DNA from 2 places in the Aliiroseovarius sp. genome. Region 2 is predicted to be linked to the other one. Evidence: riboswitches for the same ligand, from Rfam matches in the RefSeq annotation. Region 2 holds a riboswitch; the other holds the start of a gene.
The links. A riboswitch is a leader RNA that binds a small molecule or an ion and turns the genes downstream of it on or off. The one in region 2 is predicted to bind cobalamin.

Region 1 (5,563 bases), 1.4 Mb from region 2:
AAACAGGAGACATCCATGAACCTGCTTAAATACCTTGTGCCCTTGGGGCTTGTGGCCGCGACCGCTCAGGCTGATCCGGTGACTGTGCAAAGCTGTGGTGTGGAATACACGTTCCAAGAGGCTCCGGCACGTGCAATCACCCTGAACCAACAGGCGACCGAAGTGATGCTAGCGCTGGGGCTGGAGGGATCAATGGTCGGTACCGCCTATCTGGACGATGAGATTCCGGCCCAGTGGAAGGATGCCTTCGGCACCGTTCCAGTTCTGGCCGAGAAGTACCCAGCGGCAGAGGTTGTTCTGGCCAATGAGCCTGATTTCCTGTTTGCGGGTTTTGGCTCGGCCTTTTCCGAAGACAATCTGGGCGCGGCGCAGAAATGGCATGATCTGGGTGTTGGCACCTATCTGGTTGACGCTTCCTGCGGCGACGCGCATCCCAAAAATGTCCCGCTGACGATTGAGCCCATCCTCAAGGATATCGGGACCATCGGGCAGATATTCTCGGTCGAAGATCGCGCAGAGGCGCTGATCGCCGAAACCAAAGCGCGTATTGATGCAGTTCAGGCCGACCCGGCAGGCGCGGGCCGCTCGGCATTTATCTACGATAGCGGCGATGAGACGCCCTATTCGATCGGATGCTGCGGAGGTCCGGCTCTGGTTGCGAAAACTGCAGGGCTGAACAGCATCAGCGATGATGTCGAGGGCACCTGGGTCGATCTGGCCTGGGAACGTGTTGTCGAAGCCGACCCGGATGTGATCCTGCTGATCGAAGCGGGCTGGTCGTCAGCGGCCGAAAAGCGCGCCTATATGGAAAGTGATCCGGTCCTGTCCGAACTGACCGCCGTGAAGGAAGGGCGTTTCGTGACGGTGCCGTTCTCTGAAACGCTTTTGGGGATGCGCTTTGCCGATGGTGTCGAAAACCTGAACGGACAGCTGGCTGAGCTCGAGTAGATGCAAGCCCGGTTTCTGGTCCTGTTTCCCACGGCAATGGTCGCGATGGTGCTTGTCGCCGTTGCGGGCATTCTTTGGGGCACCGCAGATATCAGTTGGTCGGATCGCTTTGCCATCCTGATCCGCAGCGAAGGTGCCCCGCGTGGCCTGTCATTGATCGTCTGGCAATGGCGGATTCCCCGGGTGTTGGCGGTTGGGCTGATCGGGGCCGGGCTTGCTCTTGTCGGAGCGTTGATGCAAACGGCGCTGCGCAACCCGATGGCGGACCCTTACCTTATGGGCCTGTCCTCCGGTGCCTCTGCGGCAGCGGTGGCAGCGATCATCTGGTTGCCGACATCAGTAACCGAAACGCTGGGCGTTCCGGTGATTGCCTTCGCCGGTGCCGCCGTGGCGTTCCTGATGACACTGGGCCTGTCCCAGCAACGCGGGCACCAGCTTGATCCCCTGGTTGTCATACTGGCCGGCGTGGCCGTTTCCCTGATGTTTCAGTCAGTGACGGCCTTTTTCCTCTATGTTGGTGATCCGCATGTCACCCGCAACGCTCTGGGCTGGCTCATGGGCACGGCGGCAGGCACCGAATGGTCCGAGCTTCCGATGCTGGTTTTCTCGCTTGCAGTGATCGCGAGCCTGTTTTTGATGCGGGCGGATGCGCTGGATGCAACACTGCTGGGTGAAGAACGCGCTCAGGCTCTGGGTATTCGAACCGGGCGTCTACGCGTGATGATATTCGTTGCCACGGTTGTCCTGACTGGACTGGCTGTTTCCGTGGCCGGGATTGTTGGCTTTATAGGTCTGATCATCCCGCACATGGCGCGGCTGCTGGTCGGTGCACGGCACAAGGTATTGTTGCCTTTGTCGATGGTTCTGGGTGCCCTTGTTCTGATTGCTGTTGATCTGCTGTGCCGGGTCCTTCTGGCACCGCAGGAACTGCCGCTTGGTGTCTTGCTGGCGTTGTTTGCAGCGCCGCCTTTCATCTTCATTTTGCGGGGATTGCGTCGTGCCGTCTGATCTCGCTCTGGAAATCCGCGATCTGTCGGTCGAAGTGGGCGGTCGGCCCTATGTGCGCGGCGTCTCTTTGACCATCCCGCAGGGCGAAATCCACTGTTTGCTGGGGCCGAACGGTGCCGGCAAGACAACCGTTTTGCGCACGATCTACCGTGCCGAGCGCCCAAGCGCAGGCGAGATCATCGCAGACGGCCGCAGCATAGATGACTATGCCCATCACGAATGGGCGCGCAAAGCAGGGGCGCTGGTGCAAAGTTCGGGGCTGCTGGCCGGGCTGACCCCGGCAGACATCGTCGAAATCGGCCTGTCCGTTCTGGGCCTGAACGGGCACGAGCTGACCGGACGCAGGGATGACGCTTTGGACCTGGTCGGGTTGAGCCAAAAGCGAAACCAGCCTGCCGATCATCTGTCGGGGGGCGAACTGCAACGGTGTTACTTTGCCCAGCTGCTGGCCTGCGATCCAGAGATTTACATTCTTGACGAGCCGACCAACCATCTTGATCTGCACTATCAACTCGTACTGCTGAACGAAGTCAGGCGGCGGGGCCGAACGGTATTGATGACACTCCACGACCTCAATCTGGTCGCGCGGTACTGCGATCATATCCATTTGATGAATGGCGGGAAAATCGTCGATCAGGGCAAGCCGTCAAATGTTCTGACGCGCCGGAACCTGAGGGCGCATTTTCTGGTCGACGCCTACCTCGACTCGCAGTCCCTGGTGATTAACGGCCCGGTTGCGACGTGATCGAAATCCGACCTCCGCGCAGACCCATGTCTGTTTTGGAACCGGAATTGTCGCATGTATTTCATCGCCTAAGCGGGGCTGAACTATTCTGTGCCTGTGAGGTGCCGCTGTTTGATTCTGAAACAGCGGAGAATTGGGAAGCCGGTGTAATTCCGGCACTGCCCCCGCAACGGTAACGAAGGTCAGGTTCGGCAATCAGCCACTGGGAAGAGGATCCCGGGAAGGTGCCGACACCGGGCGCAAGCCCCTTCCAAGTCCGGAAACCAGCCTCGCAGATATGTCAAACCGCGGGTGGCGGTGGGGGCAACCGGTTCGGACGTGATCCTCGCGCGTCTCCGGACGGTTCTCCGGTGTCACCTGCCCAAACAATGCCGCGGGGCGCGGCAGGAGAGCCGGAAGTGAATACCATTCAAAACCTGTTGGCGCGCCGAAACCCGGCACATGCCCTGGAACAAGCGTTTTATACCGATCCCGGGATTTTTCAGACCGACCTTGAAACCATCCACTATCGCGACTGGCTGTTTGCTATCCCGGCCTGTGAATTGGAGAAGCCCGGCAGCTATGTCACCTATAACGTCGGCGCTTATCGCGTGATTATCGTCCGGGGAGCAGACAATCAGATCCGGGCGTTTCACAACACCTGCCGTCATCGCGGGTCGGTCATCTGCAAGGCGGCGAAAGGCCATGCCCCGAAGCTGGTCTGCCCTTATCATCAATGGACCTATGAACTGGACGGCTCGCTGCTGTGGGCCCGCGACATGGGGCCGGATTTCGACCCCAGCCAACACGGGCTTAAGACCATGCATTGCCGTGAACTGGCCGGGCTGGTCTATATCTGTCTGGCAGATGAAGCGCCCGATTTCGACAGTTTCGCCACAATAGCGCGCCCTTATCTGGAGCCGCACGGTCTGGGCAATGCCAAGGTGGCGTTCGAAAGCTCGATCATCGAAATGGGCAACTGGAAACTGGTCTGGGAGAACAACCGGGAATGTTATCACTGCGGCGGCAATCACCCGGCGTTGTGCCGCACCTTCCCGGATGACCCAGCGATCACCGGCATCGAAGGCGGCGAAACTCCGGCCCATATGCAGGCCCATTTCGACCGGTGCGAGGCTGCAGGACTGCCATCGCAGTTCTACCTGAATAACGACGGACAGTATCGTCTGGCGCGGATGCCCCTGAAGGAAGGCGCGGAAAGCTATACCATGGACGGCAAATCCGCCGTGCGGCGCTGGCTGGGCCGGTCGCCATTCGCCGATGCCGGGGCTTTGTTGAAATTCCACTACCCGACCACCTGGAACCATTTCCTTGCGGATCACTCCATTGTCTTCCGCGTCACCCCGATCAGCCCAACGGAAACCGAGGTCACCACGAAATGGCTGGTCCACAAGGACGCGGTGGAAGGTGTCGATTATGATCTGAAACGCCTGACCGAGGTCTGGGTTGCCACCAATGACGAAGACCGCCGGGTCGTTGAGGATAATCAGCAAGGCATCAACAGCCCCGCTTATACCCCCGGGCCATATTCAGCGACCCAGGAATCCGGTGTGCTTCAATTCGTTGATTGGTATTGCACCACGCTGGCGGATCGTTTGGCCCCTGGCATCATGGCTGCGGAGTGACGGCGATGAAAGACCTCAGCTCAGCCGCCGCCATCTGGCAGGACAATGAAATGCTGGAATGCGTCTCGGTTGTCCCCGAGATGCCAAATACCGCCAGCTTTACGTTTCGGGCTCCTTCGGGCGCCTTGTTCGCGTACCTTCCCGGACAGTTTCTGACCTTGGAAATCCCGGCTCCGGGCCAGCCGGGCGGGGTGGTGCATCGCACCTACACGATCTCGTCCTCGCCGTCGCGGCCCAGATCGATCACGATCACGGCCAAGGCGCAGCCGGACAGTATCGGCACGCGCTGGATGCTGGACAATCTGCAGCCCGGTATGCGGATCAAGGTCATCGGGCCCGCAGGGCTGTTCACCAATGCCGAAAGCGACGCAGGTAAATACCTGTTCATTTCCGCTGGTTCGGGCATCACACCAATGATGTCGATGACGACCTGCATGTGGGACGAAGGCCGCGATCTGGACATTGTCTTCATCAACTGTGCCAAACGGCCTTCGGAAATCATCTTCCGCCAGCGATTGGAGCAGATGGCCAGCCGGACGCACGGGTTGGACCTGAAGTTTGTTGTCGAAGAACCTGACCCGTACCGCCCCTGGACCGGTTATCAGGGCCAGTTCAACCAGCTGATGCTGGGCCTGATGGCTCCCGATTACCTGGACCGCGAGGTTTATTGCTGTGGACCCGAGCCCTTTATGCAGGCGGTGCGCGATGCCCTGACCGGCCTGGGGTTTGATATGGGTCGTTACTATCAGGAGAGCTTTGGCGCGCCTGTGGAAACCGAAGCAGATCAGCCGGATCTGGACGACGTTGTCCCGGATGATGACAGCAACGCGGAAATCCTGTTCGCCAGCTCCGGTGTAACGGCCAAAGTGGCCGAGACCGACACGGTTCTGGCCGCCGCACGGTCGGTTGGTCTGAATATCCCGTCGGGCTGTACCTTCGGTGTTTGCGGTACCTGCAAGGTTAAGAAGACTTCTGGTGAAGTTCACATGGTCCACAATGGCGGCATCTCGGAAGACGATATCGAGGCAGGCTACATTCTGGCCTGTTGTTCCAATCCAATTGGTAAGGTCGCAGTCGAAGTTTGAAAGCATGGTGAGCATCGGGACGCCCTTACCAATTTTGTTACAAATAGTTGGGAGCTTCGGCCTTCGGCTATGGCCGCGACGATTATGCTTTAGAGATAGTTACAGACATATTTTGAGAAGAGAGCCGACAGCGACTGAACGACGGCTCAGCGCTG
Region 2 (5,563 bases):
GGTTCCACTAAAACAACCAAAGAAAGGGCGGCTCTGGCTGAATGACGGATCATGCATCCGGCTCCGGCCGGAGCACCGCAACCACGTCTGGTCCTATGATTTCGTTCACTGCCGGACAGATGACGGCAAGGTCTTCCGGACGCTGAACATCATTGATGAGCACAGCCGCGAATGTCTGGCGATTAAGGTGGAGCGCAAACTGAACTCGACAGATGTGATTGACGCTTTGACCGACCTGTTCATCCTACGTGGCCCTCCAGCCTTCATACGTTCCGACAATGGCCCCGAGTTTGTTGCACAAGCGGTTCGGGATTGGATCGCAGCCGTCGGCTCTCAAACTGCCTACATCGAACCGGGAAGCCCATGGGAGAACGGATATTGTGAAAGCTTCAATGGCCGGTTCCGGGACGAACTGCTCAACGGGGAGATCTTCTATACCCTGCATGAAGCCCAGATCCTGATCGAAGAATGGAGGAAACACTACAACACAAAACGACCTCACAGTGCATTGGGCTATCGCCCACCGGCACCCGAAACCATCATCCCGATGGAACACAGGCCGATCATGCACTAACTATCAACCTGGACCAGTCAGATGGGGCGGCTCAGGAAACAGGATATCAAGTTCCTGCGCCAGGCCAAATACCTGGTGGAACAGGGCTATTCCGTCTTGATGTATGACATGCGCGGACACGGCGAAAGCTTCCCTGAGATTTGCTGAAGCAGAGCAACCCTACGGATATCGGGAAGCGCATCCTTCATGCGGCGAGTTACCAGTTTGGACTGGTCATCAAGCTTGCTCTATTTGCGATTGAAGAGGCCCTCTACTTCGCCGACACGACTTTGGAGGAACGCCATTTCGCGGTTGCGTTCAAGAATTGGAAGGGGTGCGCAGAGGCTTTCAACCCGTTTTTGGTCAACGACTTCCTTCAGATCGACACTCAGAAGATGTTCACTTCCGAGGAGCTGGTTTGATGCTGAAGATCAGATCCCTTCCTTTGACTGTCGAGTATCACACCGGGGAGTCGGCAACCTCGGTTGCTGCGCGCCTGGCAAGGCGTAATGGTGCACCGCGGCTGATAACCTTCTGCTCTGACATTGGTCTCGACTACTTTGCACTGGCGAATGGTGAAGAGATCGAGGTGAGACGCCTGGCTGCGTTTGCTGGCGTGGATCACGATGAGCTGGTGAAGAACACGCCGAGCGTTGTTCGCAAGGACTGGTTCAGATTGGGGGAGGCCGAGATCAAGTTTTCGGCCTTTCAACGTACCCGACCAAGGGTTTGCCCGATTTGCATCGAGGGTTGTGTGGCGGAGACCGAAAGCGCTCGGCACATCAACCGGGATCAGCCCAACTTATTGCTGCACGTGTTTGTAGCAGACACCGCTGTGTTCTGCAGGAGTTGCCAAGGCCAGCCTCGAACAAAGATCATTTTGACATCGCGAACCTGGCCATAGGCTTCACGCCTGGCAAGCCGGAGTTCTTTCCCGAAGGGAGCCTCGGGTTGATCCATCACATGGGGGAGAGAGTAAAAGGAGCGGCCGGGGCAGGGTGGTTTGACAACCTTCCCTTTCATGTCGCAACCCAGACCTGTGAGAACTTCGGACTTCTCCTTCTGAAGGGCCCGACCACGAACCGGCAGCTCGTGTCAGATCTGGATTGGGCCAAGTCAGGCCATATTGGGTTCACTTTTCTGCGCCATGGCCCCGACGCGATGATTGAAAAACTCGCCGAACTGGAACGCAGGCGTCCCAACGACAACTCCCTCTACCGAGCTCGGTTTGGCGTCTTCTTCGAGTGGCTTCGCAATCGCGAAGATGATCCTGCCTTCGATGCAATCCGCGATCCAGTTCGGCAGTTCATTTTCGATACCTATCCCGTTCAGAAAGATGCATTGGTCCTCGGCGTCAAAAACCCAAGACGAAAGCTCCACACACACCGATCGCTTTCTAAAGAACGTCGGCTGGATTTCACCAAAACGGGTCATGCCCTCCTTCAGCGTGGCGATGTCCGGAAGAACGACAGCAACAGCTTCGAACTGCTGCGATACGTACCATCAAATGTGGCTGATGAGATTGCACATGAGTTGAATAGGGTGTTCACGGCCGAGCGGACGGCGAAAAAGCTCGGTGTGACACGTGCAACCCTTTCCCAGCTTTCTCAAAACAGGCTCATTCAGCCTCACTTCAAACATCGAGGCGCGGTCCCTGGTTTCCATAGCAACGAGATTTGGCGCTTTGCCACTTCCGTGACCAAAGGATGGGTGCCTTTTCTCGGCAACAAGTCAGCGGCCAAATGGGTATCTTTTCAAGATGCCGCCAAGCGATGCAAATGCGCTACTTGGCAAGTGCTTGGCATGGTCATCCCCTACGGTTTGCCGGTGACCAACCCGGATCGGAAAAAGAAGCTGCTCTCCGACCACATCACCTGCCCAAGGGCTTTGGCCAGGAAATATGATGAAGTCGAAAGGAACGCAGTCACCTTTCTGAAAGCGGGCAATATGTTGGGGTGTAATACAGCTCAGGTCGAAGAGCTCGTCGTGCGAGGTCTACTCACGGAGACACCCGCGTTTGCGATCCGGTCGAGAAAGAAATACCGGACCGTCGAACTGGCGGGTGTCCACTCCCTGCTAAACGGTGATCAGCAAATCTGACTGTCTGAGGGGGACGAGCGGGTGCTGCTCTGGCCACTTTTTTCGACTTCCCAGTGGAAGAACTTTCCTGAGTCAAAGGAAGAAACGCCAGCCTTTTTCGCAATCCGATGTCGGATTGCCCAATGAAATAAGGGACTCCGGTGGAAGGGTTATGGTGAGTCACCCACCCTTGGCAGTTCGAAGAAAGGTTCCGTTGGCGGCGGCCTTTTACGTTGATCGGTGCAAAGACAGGATTGTTTTTAACTCCGAGCCACCGTTTCTTTTCTTAAATCTCAGAAGCGGTGTTTCCGCGTCCCATGAAAAATTTTCTTTCCAGCATGCTTTAAGAATTCTTTACAAAACGTCTTCCTCGTACTACCTCCGATTCCGCTTCGGTCCTGTCGGCATGCCGGTGGGATAATAGGGAACACGGTGAGGTGTAGCCATCAGGCGCCAATTCCGTGACTGCCCCCGCAACTGTAAGCGGAGAGCGAGGCCGGACAAAGCCACTGTGCCGCCAAGCGGTGCGGGAAGGCCCGGCCAAGCTGCGACCCGCGAGTCAGGAGACCTGCCGAGGTGATCACCCAATCCGTACGCGGGGTGCGTGCGAGATTACGGTCTGTCCGTCGTGGTGACATTTTCGCCGCGGCCGGACTCCAAGATCTTCGACCGCAAAAATGGACTACTGCCCGCCCGCGAAACGAGGCGAGGCAATTCAGAGGGACGTGGCCAATGCTTGCCCGTATTCTTTCCACGACCGCGTTTGTCAGCGCGGTCTCCACGCCTGCGATCGCGCAGGATTACACCGATCTCGGCACCATTATCGTCTCTGGCGACCTTACGCTGTCTGCGAACCGCGGCGAGACCACCAAGACCGAGCGTAGCGGCTCTACGGTCGAAATTGTCACCCGTGAAGATCTTGAAGAAGCCGGCGACATTCAGGTCGCTGATTATCTTGCCACGCTTCCCGGTCTCAGCGTGACGGGCAACGGTGGCATCGGTTCGACCACCAGCCTGCGCATTCGTGGTTCATCCGGGCGCTATATCGGGGTTTACGTTGACGGTATCGACGTGAACGACCCGTCCGCCCCGCAGATTGCGTTTGATTTCGGAGGGTTGACCACGGACGATATCACTCGGATCGAAGTGCTTAAGGGCGCGCAGTCCGCCCTCTATGGTTCCGAAGCCATTGCTGGTGTCATCAATATCACCACGAACCGGGCCACCGAGCCGGGTCTGCACCACAACCTTGCGGCGGAATACGGCTCGCACAACACCGCACGGCTGTCGTACAACATGAGCTATCTTGGCGATTACGGCAGCTTCGCCGCCACGCTGAGCCACATTCGCACCGATGGAATTTCGGCCGCGGACGAGAACGCAGGCAACACCGAGGACGACGGCCACGAGGCCACCCGCCTGAGCTTCTCGGGTGAGTATGCGGTTTCGGACACGGTCACCATCGGCGGCTCGGGTTTCTGGCAGACCTCGGAAACCGAGTACGACGAATATAGCGGTGGCCCGGTGGACGGTGTGTCTCCGGACGAGCTGTCGGAAAGCGACCAATTCGGTTTGCGCGGCTTCGTGCGTGTCGAAGGTGGCGCGGTCGAGCATGAGTTCTCGCTGCAGTATTACCAGAACGACAGGCTTTCCTCCGGCACCAACGCCTGGGGGCCCTTCGCCTATGACTATCTGGGGGAGCGGATCGGGCTGGCTTATCAAGGTCAAGCCGAGCTGACCAACGCCACGCTAACCTTCGGGCTGGACGCGACGCGCGAGTCTTATGAAAGCGGCGTGCAAAACGGTGAACATGACATGCTGGGGGCCTGGGTTCAGGCCGATTGGCACCTGTCGGAGCAAGTTGAGTTGGTGACTGTCCTGCGTCACGACGATCATTCGGACTTTGGCGGCAAGACCACCGGCCGCGTGTCGCTGGCCTGGCTGCCCACGCCGGATATCACGGTCCGGGCCGCGGTGGGTACCGGGTTCCGTACGCCGTCGCTGTTCGAGCTCTTCTCGTCACCCTATGGCAATGCGGCGCTGCAGCCGGAAACCTCGGTCAGCTATGAGCTGGGTATCGAAAAGCGTTTTGACGGTGGTGAAGTTTCGGCCACCTTGTTCAGGACCGAGATCACCGACCTGATCGCTTGGTCGCCCACTGGCTACACGCAGACACCGGGGACCGGATGGGCCCAGGGGGTCGAGCTTGCCGCGGCCTTCAAGCTGTCCGACAGCCTGGATATGACGGCATCCTACACCTATACCGACAGCGAGAACGCTGCGACAGGTATGCGGCTGGCCCGGGTGCCGATGCACACGGCTGCCGTCCGCCTGAATGCCGAGGTGACGGATCGTTTGTCGACGGGCCTTGCAGTCAAGCATGTCGCCGGTCTGAACGATACGACCGGACCGCTGGCGGACTATACCGTGGTGGATGCTACGGTGACCTATGATGTTTCCGACAGCGCCGAGCTTTACCTGCGCGCCGAGAACCTGTTTGACGAGGAATATCAGACCGTCACGGGTTACGGCACGCCGGATCGCTCGTTCTACTTCGGCGCGCGGATGCAGTTCTGAGACTGGATCGTGCCATTATGAAGATCGGCTCTCACGCAATGGCCATGACTGCGATCGTGGTTATGGCCGCCACGTTCACCCTGGCTGGGCTTGTCCCCGGCCAGGGCATTCGCGCGGCCAGTGCGGCTGATCTGGCACTGTCGAGCCAACCGCCGCGTCGAGTTGTGTCGATGAACCTTTGCACCGACCAACTTGCGATGATGCTGGCCGCCCCCGGCCAGCTCCTGTCCGTTTCCTACCTGTCCTTTGACCCGCGTGGGTCCGCGATGGCCGGGGAGGCGCAGAAATACGTTCCCAACCATGGCCTTGCCGAAGAGATCTACCTGCTCGACCCCGACCTGGTGATCGCGGGCC

Region 1: another riboswitch for cobalamin. It lies ahead of ACO07D_RS08885 (aromatic ring-hydroxylating oxygenase subunit alpha); the one in region 2 lies ahead of ACO07D_RS01920 (TonB-dependent receptor plug domain-containing protein).

The regions. Positions count from the first base shown of each region.
Region 1 is NZ_CBDDIE010000003.1:1,568,975-1,574,537, forward strand. Features, by position in the region: gene ACO07D_RS08865 ((2Fe-2S) ferredoxin domain-containing protein) at 1-29, shown strand, start outside; gene ACO07D_RS08870 (ABC transporter substrate-binding protein) at 16-948, shown strand; gene ACO07D_RS08875 (FecCD family ABC transporter permease) at 985-1,956, shown strand; gene ACO07D_RS08880 (ABC transporter ATP-binding protein) at 1,946-2,701, shown strand; cobalamin riboswitch at 2,784-2,987, shown strand; gene ACO07D_RS08885 (aromatic ring-hydroxylating oxygenase subunit alpha) at 3,070-4,323, shown strand; gene ACO07D_RS08890 (2Fe-2S iron-sulfur cluster-binding protein) at 4,329-5,408, shown strand.
Region 2 is NZ_CBDDIE010000003.1:189,347-194,909, reverse strand. Features, by position in the region: partial or broken gene ACO07D_RS01945 (IS3 family transposase) at 1-574, shown strand, start outside; gene ACO07D_RS01940 (hypothetical protein) at 596-721, shown strand; gene ACO07D_RS01935 (hypothetical protein) at 715-975, shown strand; gene ACO07D_RS01930 (TniQ family protein) at 975-1,457, shown strand; gene ACO07D_RS01925 (hypothetical protein) at 1,505-2,653, shown strand; cobalamin riboswitch at 3,009-3,222, shown strand; gene ACO07D_RS01920 (TonB-dependent receptor plug domain-containing protein) at 3,365-5,209, shown strand; gene ACO07D_RS01915 (ABC transporter substrate-binding protein) at 5,254-5,563, shown strand, end outside.